Regions from separate parts of the Lysinibacillus sp. FSL W7-1291 genome, predicted to be linked through region 1. Evidence: riboswitches for the same ligand, from Rfam matches in the RefSeq annotation. Region 1 holds a riboswitch; the other holds the start of a gene.

What was found. A riboswitch is a leader RNA that binds a small molecule or an ion and turns the genes downstream of it on or off. The one in region 1 is predicted to bind cobalamin.
Region 2: it holds a riboswitch for cobalamin, as region 1 does, so the genes downstream of both, NST76_RS11235 (glutaredoxin) here and NST76_RS20295 (hypothetical protein) in region 1, are expected to answer to the same signal.

The regions. Positions count from the first base shown of each region.
Region 1 is NZ_CP151994.1:4,177,840-4,185,658, reverse strand. Features, by position in the region: gene NST76_RS20315 (C40 family peptidase) at 1-808, shown strand, start outside; gene ytvI (sporulation integral membrane protein YtvI) at 1,003-2,061, opposite strand; gene NST76_RS20305 (hypothetical protein) at 2,152-2,700, shown strand; gene NST76_RS20300 (glutathione peroxidase) at 2,785-3,330, shown strand; cobalamin riboswitch at 3,430-3,630, shown strand; gene NST76_RS20295 (hypothetical protein) at 3,783-4,340, shown strand; gene NST76_RS20290 (ABC transporter substrate-binding protein) at 4,324-5,274, shown strand; gene NST76_RS20285 (tyrosine-protein phosphatase) at 5,417-6,184, shown strand; gene NST76_RS20280 (MATE family efflux transporter) at 6,335-7,690, shown strand; gene NST76_RS20275 (putative RNA methyltransferase) at 7,693-7,819, shown strand, end outside.
Region 2 is NZ_CP151994.1:2,299,841-2,307,659, reverse strand. Features, by position in the region: gene NST76_RS11260 (M1 family metallopeptidase) at 1-15, opposite strand, end outside; gene dut (dUTP diphosphatase) at 396-833, opposite strand; gene nrdF (class 1b ribonucleoside-diphosphate reductase subunit beta) at 845-1,813, opposite strand; gene nrdE (class 1b ribonucleoside-diphosphate reductase subunit alpha) at 1,801-3,894, opposite strand; gene nrdI (class Ib ribonucleoside-diphosphate reductase assembly flavoprotein NrdI) at 3,891-4,250, opposite strand; gene NST76_RS11235 (glutaredoxin) at 4,247-4,471, opposite strand; cobalamin riboswitch at 4,585-4,763, opposite strand; gene NST76_RS11230 (hypothetical protein) at 5,047-5,712, opposite strand; gene NST76_RS11225 (hypothetical protein) at 5,699-5,899, opposite strand; cobalamin riboswitch at 6,098-6,286, opposite strand; gene NST76_RS11220 (enoyl-CoA hydratase/isomerase family protein) at 6,422-7,486, opposite strand; gene NST76_RS11215 (enoyl-CoA hydratase-related protein) at 7,501-7,819, opposite strand, start outside.

The sequences.
Region 1 (7,819 bases):
ACAAGATAATACTGTAGGCGTTTATTTAAATGTCGTTCTTGAAGCAAAAAGCTTTGCCGATTTAATGGATCGTGTCGTAGCGGTCAAAACATTAATGGATGCTGACCAAGAATTGGTAGATCAACAGGAAGCAGATAAAGCAAGCTTAGAGCAACAAAAAGCTATATTAGATGAAAAACAAAAAGAGCTTCAAAAGCAATTCCAAGAGCTTCAACAAAAGGAAAGCGAAATGGAAGTGAAAAAGGCTGAAAATGAAGCGAAATCACTTGCATTAAAAGCTCAAATTGCAACGAAACAAGAAGAAGAACGTTTAGAGGCAGAGCGTAAAGCAGCTGAAGAAGAAGCAGCCCGTTTACGTGCGCTACAAGCAGCAACTCCAGTTGTACAAGCAACTCAAAATAATGATGGCGGCGTGCCACAAAAAATTGTTATGGGCTCAGGAGCTGGTACGGCTTCTTCAGGAGATGCTATTTCAACAGCTAAACAATTCCTAGGACGTCCATATGTCTGGGGTGGTAGTAACCCATCGACAGGCTTTGACTGTTCAGGTCTTGTACAGTGGTCATACAAACAAGCAGGTGTTTCTTTACCACGTACAGCATCACAGCAGTATTTAGCAACTCAACGTATCTCAGCAAGTGAAGCACGTGTTGGAGACTTAGTATTCTTCAGCTATGGTTCTGGTGTAGCTCACGTAGGTATTTACTTAGGGAACAACACAATGATCGATGCTCAAAACAATGGTATCGTAATTGAATCACTTGATTGGTGGAATCAATACTTAGTAGGCTTTGGTCGTATTCAATAAGCCTCTATATTTAATAGACGATTGACATGATGAAAAGGTCATCTTTGTAGAGAAAAAATATACAAAGATGACCTTTTTTATTTTGCTTTAGTGTTCATCTACCTCCTTTGTCGAGGAGAGATGAACACTTATTTTGCATTTCCAGTGGTTTAAGAGGAGCATTAGAGGTAAGCTCGAAGCGTAATGACTTTGCATTAAATTTTAAAATTTAGCTTAATGACACCTGTCTCTTTTAAGGCAATAAAGAAAATGATAACAAATGGGCCAACGAGTAAACCGATGATACCAAATAACTGTAGACCAATGAACATGGCAATTAATGTTGGCAAAGTGGATAAGCCAATGTGGTCGCCCATTAGTTTAGGCTCGACGACACGACGAATAATAAGTAAAATAGCAGCTAAGATGAATAATTTTACAGCGATAGCTGTGTTTCCCATTAATAGATGGTATAGTCCCCATGGGGCTAATATAATAATGGACCCTAGGAAAGGAACGATATCTATTAACCAAATAATAATGGTCATCGTAACTGCATATTTCGGTTGGATTAATAGTAATCCAATAAGTGTGACGCCACCTATGATAAAGCTTACAAATAAGTGTGCCTTCATATAACCGAATGTTGCATCTTTTAAACGATTTAAGATGATTTTTATTTTCTTTGCTGTGTTAGGCTTTAAATATTTATAAGTGATTTCCTTTAATTTGGGCAAATCAAGCATAAATAGGAATAAAGCAATCATATAAACGAGAAGACTGATAAATAGGCTTGGAATCTCTGAAAAGAATGCTGAAACTTTGTTATAATTAAAGAAGCTTAAAAAGGATTCTTCAACTTTCTTTATGAAATCCATAGTGGTTTTTTGAAGCGAAGCACTTACTTCAGGTGGAAAGTCCTCTGTGTATTTAGAAATATTTTCTTGCATATGAAGCCACATATCTGATAGCTTGGAAATATAATAGGGAGCTTGCTTTGACAATATAATTATTTGCGACATAATTTGTGTAATGGATATATAGCAAATAATAGAGATAACAATAACACTCACTATGTATATAAAAGCAACTACAATTTTCCTTGACATTTTCCATCGCCTTTTAAAGAACATAACAATGGGTTCTAAGAAAAATGCACTGACACCAGCAAGTATTATAGGCATGGATACAGGGATTACAAAATAGGCAGCTACAAGTAGAGAAAGAATCACAATCAATCGGAAAATCATTTTCCTAGCATTAAATTTATTCATAAACTCACCTTCTTTGAGAAAAAAATTAAGTTAAGTGTACCATAAATCAAATTTTATTACGTTCTGAAACAATAAAGGTAGGGATAAATTATGGAGAAAGAGATTTTGCAACTTTTTAATAATCTAACAGAGCATGACCGCGATATTGAATCTTACGAGGAACTAATAAAAATTCTGCAGGAACCCGTAGATTGGACATATGCAGTCTGGGAACAGCTTGTACAAGCACTTACATACAAAGATGGTCATGCACGTGCACGTGCTGCACAAATTTTATGCGCCTTAGCCGCAAAAAGTGACCCAGAAGAAAGGGTATTGGAGGATTTTTTAAAGATTTGGGCTGTGACTTATGATGAACGATCCGTTACAGCTCGAAATGCATTACAAGCTATTTGGAAAATTGGGCTAGCAGGTCAAGTACAAAGTGACTTAGTGGTGTCTTATTTAGCAAAGAGATTTCAAACTTGTTTAGATGAGAAGCATCCGACTCACATTCGCCATGATATTATTGTATCTTTTAAAAAGCTATATGACGAGACAAGTGACATAAAGTTATTAGACATTGCCCATCGTTTAATTAATGAAGAGCAGGACGTTAAATCTAAACAGAAGTATAAGTCAGCCATCCGTTCAACGTAACGAGATGGTGTTTTTTGTGCAAATTATTTGGTAAATTATTGAATAGTCAACTATAATAAATGAAAAAATAAAAGGGGTTAAGACATGAGCATTTATAATTATTTAGTACGAAAACCTAATGGTGAAATTTTATCCATGGAAACATATCGTGGAAAAACGATGCTAATTGTCAATACGGCGAATCAATGCCGATTTACATATCAATTTGATGACTTACAAAAAATGTATGATAAATATGGGAAAGATAATTTTGTCGTTCTAGGATTTCCTTGCGATCAATTTGGTCATCAAAATCCTGAAGATGGCGAGGAGACTACGCATCTTTGTAAAGTGAATTATGGCGTTACCTTCCCAATTTTTGAGCTTGTACAAGTAAATGGAGAGACTACCCACCCATTATTCAATTATTTAAAACATGAAGTGGATTTTCGAGAGTTTGGCAAGGCGAGCATGCAGGAAAAAATGCTTGCTGAGGCAATTGTTCAACTTGCCCCTAACTTTTTAGATGGTCGTAATATTCGCTGGAACTTTACAAAGTTTTTAGTAGATGCTAACGGCAAGACCGTTGCACGCTTTGAACCAACAGATTCACAACTTGATATTGAACAGGCAATTGAAACTATACTATAAAACAGTTTTGTTTATCTTATTCTTTAGAAATGGTGACGATCCATTCAAAGCACAGCTATTTTTTCCTATTAATATATGATAAACTGCTTTACAAGTGAATTATTCTTGCAGAATAAAGGTGCTAACAAGCATAATCGGGAATTCGGTGAAAAACCGAAGCTGTTTCCGCAACTGTAAGTACAGCTAGTATAAAGGTTTACCACTGTCTTAACAGAGATGGGAAGGTACTTTATCACACATTCGTTTTTTATGTAATGAACTGTACAAGCCAGGAGACCGACCTTTGTTTGAACGTATAAAAACTTCTCGGAAGCTAGGAGGATATACGGCAAATACATAGGCTATGTCATGTTAATTTGGCCATTATTATGTTATTTTCGTCGTTCCTTTGCGTAAAGGAGCGGCGTTTTTTTATGCAAGAATTTTCATAATGAAAAGTGGGGGGATCGCAAGTGAAAAAAGATGCACGTTATTCTTGTTATCCATTTATGCGTGAAAAAGCTTCGACGGTTGATTTTGAGATTCGAACAGACAGTCTGACTACGCATTTGGGAGTTGCTTTAGCTGCAGTTAAGAAAGAGGATGTACAAGCTGTTGTAGAAGATTTAATGATTATTTTACCTATGGCCTACCATGTCAATGGCTCGGTTCGTGGAAAACTAGCTGTAACAGAAGAGGATCTTGCTTGGTTAAGTGAGCGCTATGATTTTTATGTTCGTCATGTGAAGGAAGAGATACAAAACTTTGTCTTACCTCAAGGTACAGAGGCTGCCGCTGCTCTACATCTTTGCCGTAGTGAAGCAAAAAAATCATATCGTACATTACACAAAGTATCGGAAGAACGAGAGGTTCCAGCTATTCTTTTTGATTATTTAGGCCTATTAGCCAATGTGTGCTTCGTTATGGCTGTCTTTATGAATCAACAAGCAGGGATAGCTGAAATATCATTTATTAGTAAATCATATCCGATGAAAAAGAAAAAGGAGAATAATAATGAAGAAATTATTTAATGTTCAATGGCTAACAGTACTCTTCCTTGCAATGATTTTAGCAGGTTGTGGTACTTCAGTAGATACTAAAAATAAAGACGCTTCACAGGATACACAACAAACAGAGCAAACAAACTACAAAGTGACAGATGATCGCGGTGTAGAAATAGAGTTTAAAGAAGTACCAAAAACAGTTGTATCATTGCAACCAAGTAATACAGAAATTTTATTTGCTCTAGGTGTTGGTGATAAAATCGTAGGAGCAACTGAGTATGATACTTACCCAGAGGAAGCACAGAAAATTGAACGGGTTTCTGATTCTGTGAATTTTAACAGTGAACGAATCATAGCGTTGAAGCCAGATGTTGTTATAGCTTATACGATTGGTGATAAGGAAGCAATGAAACCACTTGAAGATGCTGGAATCAAAGTGTTTGTTATTCAATCAGCAGCTACATTCGATGATGTTTATGGTGACATCGAACAGATCGCAGCTGTAATGGGTGTTGCAGATAAAGGAAATGAAGTAAACGAAGAGATTAAAGCGAAATTAGCTGACGTTAAAGCAAAGGTGAAGGAAGTAAAAGCACCGAAAAATGTTTATTTAGAAATTAGTCCTAAGCCCGATATTTATACAGCAGGCTCTGGTACTTTCCAGCAAGAAATACTAGATGCAGCCAATGTTAAGAATGTTTTTTCTGACTTGAGCAGCTGGGCACAAGTTTCTGAGGAAGATGTCATAGTGAAAAACCCAGATGTTATTTTAACGACAGTAAACTACACAGAGGATCCAATAGGTGAAATACTTGCACGTGATGGATGGAATACAGTGACAGCAGTTCAAAATAAAGCAGTACAGACTCTTGATACAGATATCTCTAATCGACCTGGCCCACGTATTGGGGAAGCCGTAGAACTAGTAGCAAAGGCTGTCTATCCAGAGTTATTTAAATAAGAAACCATTCAAGGCTAGCTGTATACTGACAGCTAGCCATTTTTATGTGGGTTGTTATTTCCTAGTGTGAAAATTGGAATTAATTGAGTTAGTTCTATAAAATAAAAGTAAGAGTGCTCGATAATTTTAGGAGGTGTAGTAATTGGAACAGTTAGAGACAAAGATAATTCCATTTGAGGCAGTTTATAATTTTCGAGATATGGGGGGATATAGGACAAGGGATGGGCGCATTGTCAAGAACGGTTTATTTTACCGCTCAGCGGCTCTTGGGAAAATGACGTTGGCGGATAAAGAGCTATTTGAAACATTAGGGATTAAAACCATTTTTGATTATCGTGATAATAATGAGGCACACCATAATCCTAACCCTATGTTCTCACACGCTCAATATATTCAAATACCAGCGAAGGGCAATCATACATTTGAAATGCCTACAAATGCTGGTGGTAGAGATTTTTATAAAGCAGTAAGCCCCGAAATGTTCCGAGATTTTTATGCACAGATGCCGTTTAATAATCCTTCTTTTAAAGAGTTAATGAAAACCATACAAAATCCTGACAATTTGGGTCTTGTCCACCATTGTGCAGTTGGTAAGGATCGCACAGGTATAGGGGGAGCTCTTATTTTGCTAGCCTTAGATGTACCTGAGGAGACGATTATGGAAGACTATTTAAACACGAATATCCATTTACGTCCAATGGTAGACAGAATGGCACAGGCTATTCAACATCAATATAATGAGCAAGAATTACAGCAATTCTATGCATTAATGTCTGCTCGAGAAGACTATTTACAAGCAGCATTGGATGCTATGGATTACCATTATGGCTCAAAGACTAAGTTTTTAGAGCAGGAGTTTGGCCTAACTATTGCTAGACGAGAGCAATTGCAAGCTTATTGCTTAACATAACAATGACCCCTTTCACATATCTGTGTGAGAGGGATTTTTTATGTGGAAGCGCTGTCTTCCTATAAACCTCTTTACAGTCTGAAAATTTATGATAAGATACAATAGATTTTTAAGAAAAATATAGGAGAAGTGAAAGTATTGGCAGAGACAATGAAAGAGACAAATAAGTTAAGTCTATTCCATTTAACATGGCCTATTTTCTTAGAAGTATTTCTATTTATGTTAATGGGATTAGCCGATACTTTTATGCTCAGTGCTTTATCAGATAATGCTGTATCCGGAGTAGGTGCAGCCAATCAATATATCCATATTGCGATCTTGATTCTTGAAGTGGTAGGGAATGGTGCATCCATTGTCGTTTCACAGTATTTAGGTTCAAGACGTTTTTTTGAAGCAGCGAAAATATCGGCTTTAGCTGTCACAATGAATTTGGTTGTTGGACTGTTAATGAGTATTCTATTTTTCTTCTTTGCAAAACATTTAATGACTATGATGAACTTGCAGGGAGAAGTACTTCACTATGCACAAAGTTATTTAGTTATCATCGGGAGTTTTATTTTTCTACAGGCTATTATTAATGCACTTGCTGCAATAATTCGTGTACATGGTTGGACGAAGCAAACGATGTATGTATCACTTGGCATGAATATCTTGCATGTTGTGCTAAACTATGGTCTGATTTTTGGGAATTTAGGTTTACCAGAGCTTGGTGTAAAAGGAGCGGCTATTTCTTCGGTCATTAGTCGAGGATTAGCTGTACTAGTGTTTTTCTGGTTGCTCTATCAAGTGATGGAAGTACGCGTGAAGCTACACTATTATTTTGATTATTCTAAGGAATATGTAAGGAAAATATTAAACATTGGTTTACCTTCTGCCTTTGAACAGGTACTTTATCAGTTTTGTCAGATTGTCTTTTTATATTATGCGACATATTTAGGAGCAGAAACACTGGCAGCACGACAATATGCTATGAATATTTCGATGTTTACGTATTTATTTGCGATTGCCATTGGTACAGGAACAGCTATTATTATCGGACGTCATGTGGGGGCAGGGAAGAAGGATGAGGCATACCATCAACTATGGATAAGTGTCCGTGCGGCATTTGTTTTTACGATTATTATGGTTGCAGTCGTTACGATTTTCCGCAAACCACTCATGCATGTTTTTACCGATAATCCAGATGTCATTACTATTGGAGCATCCGTGTTAGCCCTCAGTATTTTGCTAGAGACTGGCCGTACAATGAATATCGTTGTCATTAACTCTTTACGTGCTTCTGGAGATGCCAGATTTCCTGTGAAGATTGGTTTTCTATCGATGGTTTGTATGAGTCTTCCGCTTGGTTATTTATTTGTATTTATATTGGATTGGGGCTTGGTTGGAATATGGCTAGCTATTTCAGCAGATGAATGGGTACGTGCAATTATCGTATACTTTAGATGGAAAAGCCGTAAATGGGAGCGATTTGCCCTCGTTTCACTGAATGAACAGAAGGAGGCATAGAAATGGGAGCATTATCTAAACGTGCGATAGCGGCAGCATTAATGGAGCAATCTATCACACTTTTTGCTTGTCCTGTATGTCAGCAATCGATGCATGTCTATGAGCAGGGAAGATTGGTTTGTCCTGCTA
Region 2 (7,819 bases), 1.9 Mb from region 1:
CGCCCCCAATCCCAACACTATTAGCTACAATAAAAATGGTATATATATAAATTTTATATTATTATCCCAATTTAAACCATATACTTTCGATCTTTCATCTGGAATCTAGTTAATTACTAAGATGAACAAAGAAAGAAGAGCACATATTCGTGGTGATATGCTGCCTATTAGGTAGACAGATGAAAATTAAAAGCTGTTGATATTTTTAGATGTAGTTGTTGATTATGCCGTAATGGGATGACTTTGGTAAGTAACCGACGTCATCTTTTTTAATGTCCATTGCTTTCATGTGTAGTTCTGCTAAGCTTTAAACAGACTATCCTTACTGACAACAAAAAAATCCTGCATGTATATACACACAGGATTTCTTTGTCATCTTTTTAAACTAATCAATTCTATTTAGTACCACTTGCTCCAAATCCAGATGTTCCTCGGATCGTTTGTGATAATTCATCTACTTCTACTAATTGAATGGATGGGACAAATTGAATGACCATTTGGGCGATACGCATAGATTTTTCGACGATAAACGGTTCTTGGCCGTGGTTGATTAAAATAACGCCGATTTCCCCTCTGTAGCCTTCATCAATTGTGCCTGGGCTATTCAGTACGGTTACACTATGCTTTAATGCTAGTCCACTTCTTGGTCGAATTTGGGCTTCCGTTCCTTTAGGTAATTCAATCTGTATACCTGTTTTAATAAGTTTGGCTACGCCTGCTGGTATTTCTACTGCTTCAATGGAGTAGAGATCCATGCCCGCATCACCAGGATTGGCTTGCATTGGTAGTATTGCATCCGCGTGTACTCTTTTGATTTTTACTTCTACGTTCATTGTTCTCCATCCTAACGATTAAAATTAAATGTGTCATCTGTAATTGGCGCTACTTTTGCTTTAGCATAGGTAGCTCCCTTTTGTGAAAAGAAATCATATGTGGAGCCTTCATTACGAATACCGTTCATCACAATCGGATTGACTTCTTCTTCTGGAAACATTGCTTCAAAACCAACATTCATTAAGGCTTTATTAGCATTATATCGTACATAGGCTCTCACTTCAGGTGATAATCCTGTTTCCGCATAAATATCATCCGTATATTTCATTTCATTTTGATATAAATCTAATAATAGCTCATAGCCCCATAAATTGAGCTCTTCTTGTTTTTCTTTTGAAAATTGCTTGAATAGATTTTGAGCAAAAAATCCAACTGCGACACCATGGATGGATTCGTCGCGTAAAATAAGTGAAATAATCTCAGCACTGTTTCGTAGGAAGCCTTGTCCTCCTAAGTACAGCGGGTAGAAAAAGCCAGAATAGAAAAGGAAAGATTCGAGCATAACGGAGGAGAACATCGCTTTCCATAAGCTTTCTGGATCGTTTTCTTCGATACTATTATAAATATCCGCAATTTTATTGGCCTTATATTGTAGAAATTCATTTTTTTTGACCCATTCAAATAACTCATCTATTTCTTCGTTTGTACAAAGCGTTGTAAAAATATAAGAATAGGATTTGGCGTGGATTGCCTCAAATGCATCAAAAACGGTTAGGACAGCCTTCTCTTGTAAATCGTCTGTATAAGCGGCCACACGATTCATCCCTATATTGGTCTGAACTGTATCCAGTAACGTTAATCCCGCGAACACTTTTTTATACGTGTCTTGATGCTCAAAGCTTTTCCACTGTTTGATATCTTTACTGACCGCAATTTCCTCAGGAAACCAAATTTGCTTCCATTGCTGGTCCCAAAATATTTGGGCAAGTTCACTCGTTGCCTTATTCCAATTGACCGCCTCATAAATTATATTTGACATGCTACACACTCCTCTAAGCTTTGTAATCGTTGACGAACATAGTAAACGGACTTAATGCCCTTTACCCATGCATAAATGTATACTTTAGCTAATTGTTCAGTTGTCCAATTATCTGTTACATAAAGCGTCATGGAAATACCTTGGTCAACGTGTTTTTGAGAAGCAGCGTACAAATCAATTAAATCATACGGATTAACATCATATGCCTCTACATATAAATGACTGTTATCATTTGTTAAATGAGGCATTGGATAAATCGTTCTACTATCTGCATAATCACGAACCTCTACACGCTCAGTACATGGCGCAATAGAAGCCGTACAGCTACGTATGTAGGAAATACTGCCAGTTGGTGCAATAGCCAAACGATAGGAATGAAATAGACCATATTGCATCACATCTTGCTTAAGCGTTTCCCACATGTTTTTCGTAATGATTGGAATATTGCCAAGTGCTTTTAACACAACAGGTGATAGTTCTTCGTCGATTTTATTGACATATTGGTCAAAGTAGCTACCTGATGCATAATCACTGTCCTCAAATCGATAAAAAGTTGCAGCTTTTTCTTTAGCCATTTCCATCGATGATTTGAGTGAATAAAAGTTCATCGCTTCCATAAAACGATCCATGAAATCAATCGACTCTTTGGAGCCATATAAAATGCCCTCCGTCACAAGATGGCCGTGGAGGTTCATACAACCAAGTCCTACTGAATGCATTAATTGATTGGCTTTTGCAACAGACGGTACATTTTTAATGTGCGTCATTTGCGACACATTTGTTAATAGGTGCATAGCCGTATCGATTAAGGCTTCGAAATCATTTACTTTACTTGCTGCATGAATATCAATCGACCCTAAGTTACAGGATACATCTAATCCATAGTCATTCGGTTGATCTTGATCTGTAATAATGCTTGTTTCTTGAACTTGCAGGATTTCGGTACATAGATTGGACATTTTTACGCGACCGATGTTTTTTAAAGGATGCACTTCATTGACATTATCATCAAAAATTTCAAACGGATAGCCCGATTCAAATTGTGCTTTTTTCACTTCTGTATACAGCCTACGTGCATTCAAACGTTTAATTTTACGAATTTTAGGGTTATCAAGTAGCTCATAGTACATATCTGAAATGGAAATCTCAGACATGCGTTTGCCATATTCTTTGAAAATATCATATGGGCTGAACAAGACAATATCTTTATCACGTTTCATAAGTTCGAAGAAAATACTTGGTATAATTATTCCTGTTGATAATGTTGCGAGGCGAATTTTATCATCGGCATTCGGTTTTTTAGATGAAATGAAATTTTCAATGTCTGCATGGAAAATATTTAAATAGACAACACCAGAGCCATTTCGCTGCCCTAGTTGATTGGAATAACTGAAAGAATTTTCTAACAGTTTAGCAACTGGGATGACACCACTGGCACGATTTAGAATCTCTTTAATAGGGTCACCTAAAGGGCGTAAATCAGTTAAGTTAACTCCAACCCCACCGCCAAGTCTTGATAGCTCTAAGCAATAACCAATATTTTCAGCAATACTATTCATGGAATCATCCATCGATAATTTAAAGCAGCTCACTAATTCACCACGTGCTTTTTTACCACTATTTAATGCTGTTGGTGTAGCAGGCTGATAAGCTTCCATCATTGCTTCGACAGAACGTTCTGCTAGCACCGTATTCCCTTGTGCTAAATACAAGGCGATAATGACAATACGGTCCTCATATTTTTCTAAAATCTCTTCTCCATCACGACTTTTCATAGCATAGCTATCGTAAAATTTACTTGCACTCATAAAGGATGGGAAGCGGAAATTATAATCATATGCTTTTTTGTACAACTTCTTAATAAATTCCATTTCATACATGTCGATAAATGCTTTCTCGTAGTAGCCCTCATCAACTAAATAACGGATTTTTTCTTCAATATCAATAAAGTAACGTAAACGCACGTTGACATACTCTAAAAAGTAGCGGCGTGTAGCTTCACGATCCTTTTCTAATTCAAGTAGCCCAGTTGAACTATAACGATTCAGTACGTCATTATTTAGCTTTAAATAGGTTTTCATCTTATTACCCTCGTTTCATAAAACGTTTGTATGGCTTCATAATCTGTTTGATTGCCTCGTAAATCTAATTTTCTCACTAAGGGTACATGATAGGTAGCAGCGATTTTCTCACCAGCAGCCCCAAATACGTTGTGCCCAAAGTTACTATTGCCACTGGCAACTACTCCTTTACAAAAATCTCTGTTTTTTTCTAAAAAACGTTCCACTTTTGCAGGGATATCGCCTAAGCCATCAGTATAAGTAATTAAAAGATAAGGCTTATTCAATTGTAATTCCTCAGAGAGCTCAACAGACTCTGCCCTTAATTTGGAAACAATATTCCGGACATTTCCTGTACGACTTGCGTAAACGATCATAGAACAATCATCTCAATATGAGAAACTATGTCCTTAACATCTCCTATAAATGTATTATTCATTTCTAAAACAGGCACACTTAAAAAACCTGCATCGATTATTGTTTGTTTAGCTTGTTCATCGTGATCAATGTTGACGATTTCTGCCTCAAGTCCTGCACGTTGTAATTCAGATTTTACCCAAAGGCATTTTGGACAGATTGTTTTCGTATAAAGTTTCATAGAAATCCCTCTTTTCATATAATAAAAAGCTATCTCCTCTAGAGAGATAGCTAAATGGAAACGTTACCATACCAAAAATACTGACGTTCCCATTTCTTAATCCCCGAAGAAATGATTAATTGTTTTATAGAGGCAGGTCTCCTGGCTTTGCTTCATCCTCTGATTCCCTTCCCATGCGAATGCACAGTGGTTGTAATCATTGTCAGCTTCACAGTTGCGGGGACAGCGTCGGAATTGTACCGAACTTCCCTTTTAAACTACATATAGTAGCACCTATATAAAACGAACACAATATATAGTTGTTGTTCAATAGTTTTAAGTGTACCATCCTTCATATAAAAAGTAAATCTAGATTCTAAACTTCTTTATTTTTTGATTATTCATTATTTTCAATTATAACTTTCGAAGGAATTTCACCATCTATTACTTATATCTTAATTCATTATGTATCTAAACTATGTACGAGATTTTTTGTTACTACGGATCTATGAGCATTAAATATACTAGCGTATTTCACATAGAAACAGCCTATATTCTAAAGAATAATAGACTGTTTGACATGTCGAACGTATGGATTACTCGATTTCGACAAATAAGGACAATTCCTTATAAAATTCAGGCGTTGCTGCCGAATTCACTTGAAAATGAGGATTATATTTTGATAAAAGTTTATAGAGAGTAGTTGCGGTTAACAGATTCTGTTCTTGATCGAAAGCCCTGAAACTTTCATAGACCTCCTTCACTTTACCATTTATTGAATGACAAAAAAACTGTTGAACATCTGCATCCTCTAAATAATCCTTTTCCCATCTGTAACATATTAAATTTGTTAGGAAAAACATTTCTAATCCAGGCATTTTTCCAACTTCAATGAGTAATGACATTCCATAATGAAATGCATTTTCCAACCATTTTATGCCGTGGCGATCTTTGTAAAAGCGCATCAACTTTTGTAACCCATGTCCTTGCTCCTTCACTAGATAAGCATGGATATTTGTATGACCAGCAGTTCTTTCCCATTCATCGAGAGAGAATTTATACTTCCTTACCAGTTTCATCCAAAGCTTTTGAAGCTTGTCTTCAGAAAGGTATTGTGTTTGTTGATTCCATCTTAGAAAAATGTCTAAACTTTCTAATACCAAGCCTCTTTCCATTTCAAAATGATCCAATTTTCTATATAAAACTTTTTGATTCATATCTATGTTGTCCATTATGTCTTCAGATTTTTTATCTACTATCATGACATGTCTCGACTAATTCAAGCTTGATCGTTAAATAGGTATCATTAATAGATGTATAATCATTTGGGTTTTCTTCTATTAACTTCCTAATATAAAGCTGTAAAGGCCTAATATGCTCACCAGAAAGGTTGTTCATAATTTGCTGCTTTAACTGATTTATATAAAATGAAATTGAATGTGATGTCATCTTGTTCACCCCTATTTATTCATAAAAAAACATCTTGCCCTAATGGGAAGATGCTAGCTATGACTGACATACTTCATAGTTCTTCAACCAATATAAAATAAGTCGTCTATATTGAATAGAGACTCTTTTTTTGGTTGTCGCACTATGAGTATGATGAAGGTAATTCGTCACACTCAACACCCCCTATCCGCGTAGGTTTTGGCTGTACTAGATAAAGGCAGGTCTCCTGGCTTATGATCATCACACATTTTTCCCTTCCCATTACATACATAACAGTGGTTTTTAAAATGTGCTCCTAATTACAGTTGCGGGACAGCGACGGCTTTTCACCGTTCTTCCCTTTTAAACAAATTCTATTGAATTTGTACCTTTATCCTTTTATTCCGTTTTTTATAGTATAACATATCATTCTACGTTCTCTGACAAAACCCTATGAAAATCTACAGAACAACACTTAAGAAACCACCTACCTCTTAACAAGTAGATGGTTTCAGCATTTATTGAGCGAAGATATCATTGTTCTTACTTCTTTACGGTTTCACTACTGTCTTGAAAGAATTTTTCAAGTATATCATCTGTAAAATCAGCGAATGTTTGATAGATATACTGAGGATTTCGATCCTTATCAATGACGACAGACCTAACCCCTTCATAGAAATCCTCATGATTTAAAAAGTTTTTTGCCAAAATTAAATCAGTCGCAAAGCATTCTTCTACCGTTTTATGTTGAGCATCTATCAGCTGCTTTAATGTAATTTTTAAGGATGATGGAGATTTAGATAGAAGCAACTGCTTTGTTTCTTGTGCAAATTTGCTTGGGTCATTGTCTAAGGATTCGACTATCTTCTCCACTGTATGTTTTGAGAAATGTTGATCGATTTTATTTTGAAGGCTGGCAAGCTCACTGTTTGCTGTTGGTGTACTTGAATAGTCCTCTATTAATTGCTTTAGAGCTGTGCTAGTTTCCACTGTATGCCAGTTCGTTTGTTCAATGCGTGTGAGGAATGCTTGTAAATGATCGCTCGTCATATAGCTATCTGCACCATTAGCAAAGAGAACATCTGCAGCTTGGATGATCGAAGCTGTTAAAGCTAAGTAATATCCTACATAGCCAGGCGCTTTATTTAGAAAATAGGCAGCTCCAACATCAGGAAAGAAGCCAATATTCATTTCTGGCATAGCCCATTTTGTTCGCTCTGTCACAATTCGGTGGCTAGCCCCATACGTTAAACCAACCCCACCTCCCATGACAATGCCATCAAGGCAAGCAATGATAGGCTTTGGGTAGTGATAGATTGCCTTATCTATTTGATATTCTTCCTCAAAAAAGATTTCGGCATTTTGGAAAGCTTCCTGACTGGAGCGAGCTTTATAGAGTGTTTTAATATCACCCCCAGCACAAAAGCCCTTTTCGCCAGCACCTCTTAGAATTATCAAGTGTATTTGATCATTCGCCTGCCATTCCTTTAGTTTCTCACCAATGGGCTTTAGCATTTCTATAGAAAGTGAGTTTAAAGCTTGAGGACGATTCAGCGTAATGCTTGCTGCGCCACCATCACTGACGGAAAATATTACTTCATTTGTCATAGTAGTTTCCTCCCTTACAAATGTTTAAAGTTGGGCTGTCTTTTGTCTATAAACGCTTGAACGCCTTCTCTAGCATCCGCTGTTAAAAATAACTCAGCAAAGCGTGTTCGTTCTAATTCCAGCCCTTTTTGGAGATGATCCTTCCCACCTTGAATTATACATTCAATTGTACGGGATACACTTGTCATACTTTTGCCCTCAACAAAAGACTGAGCAAGGGCTTTGGCAGTTGGCAGAAGCTCATCTGGCTCCGTCACCACTTGAATAATACCTAGTTGTAGTGCTTCGTCAGCACTTAATTGCTGGCTTGTTAAAATTAATTGTAGAGCCTTT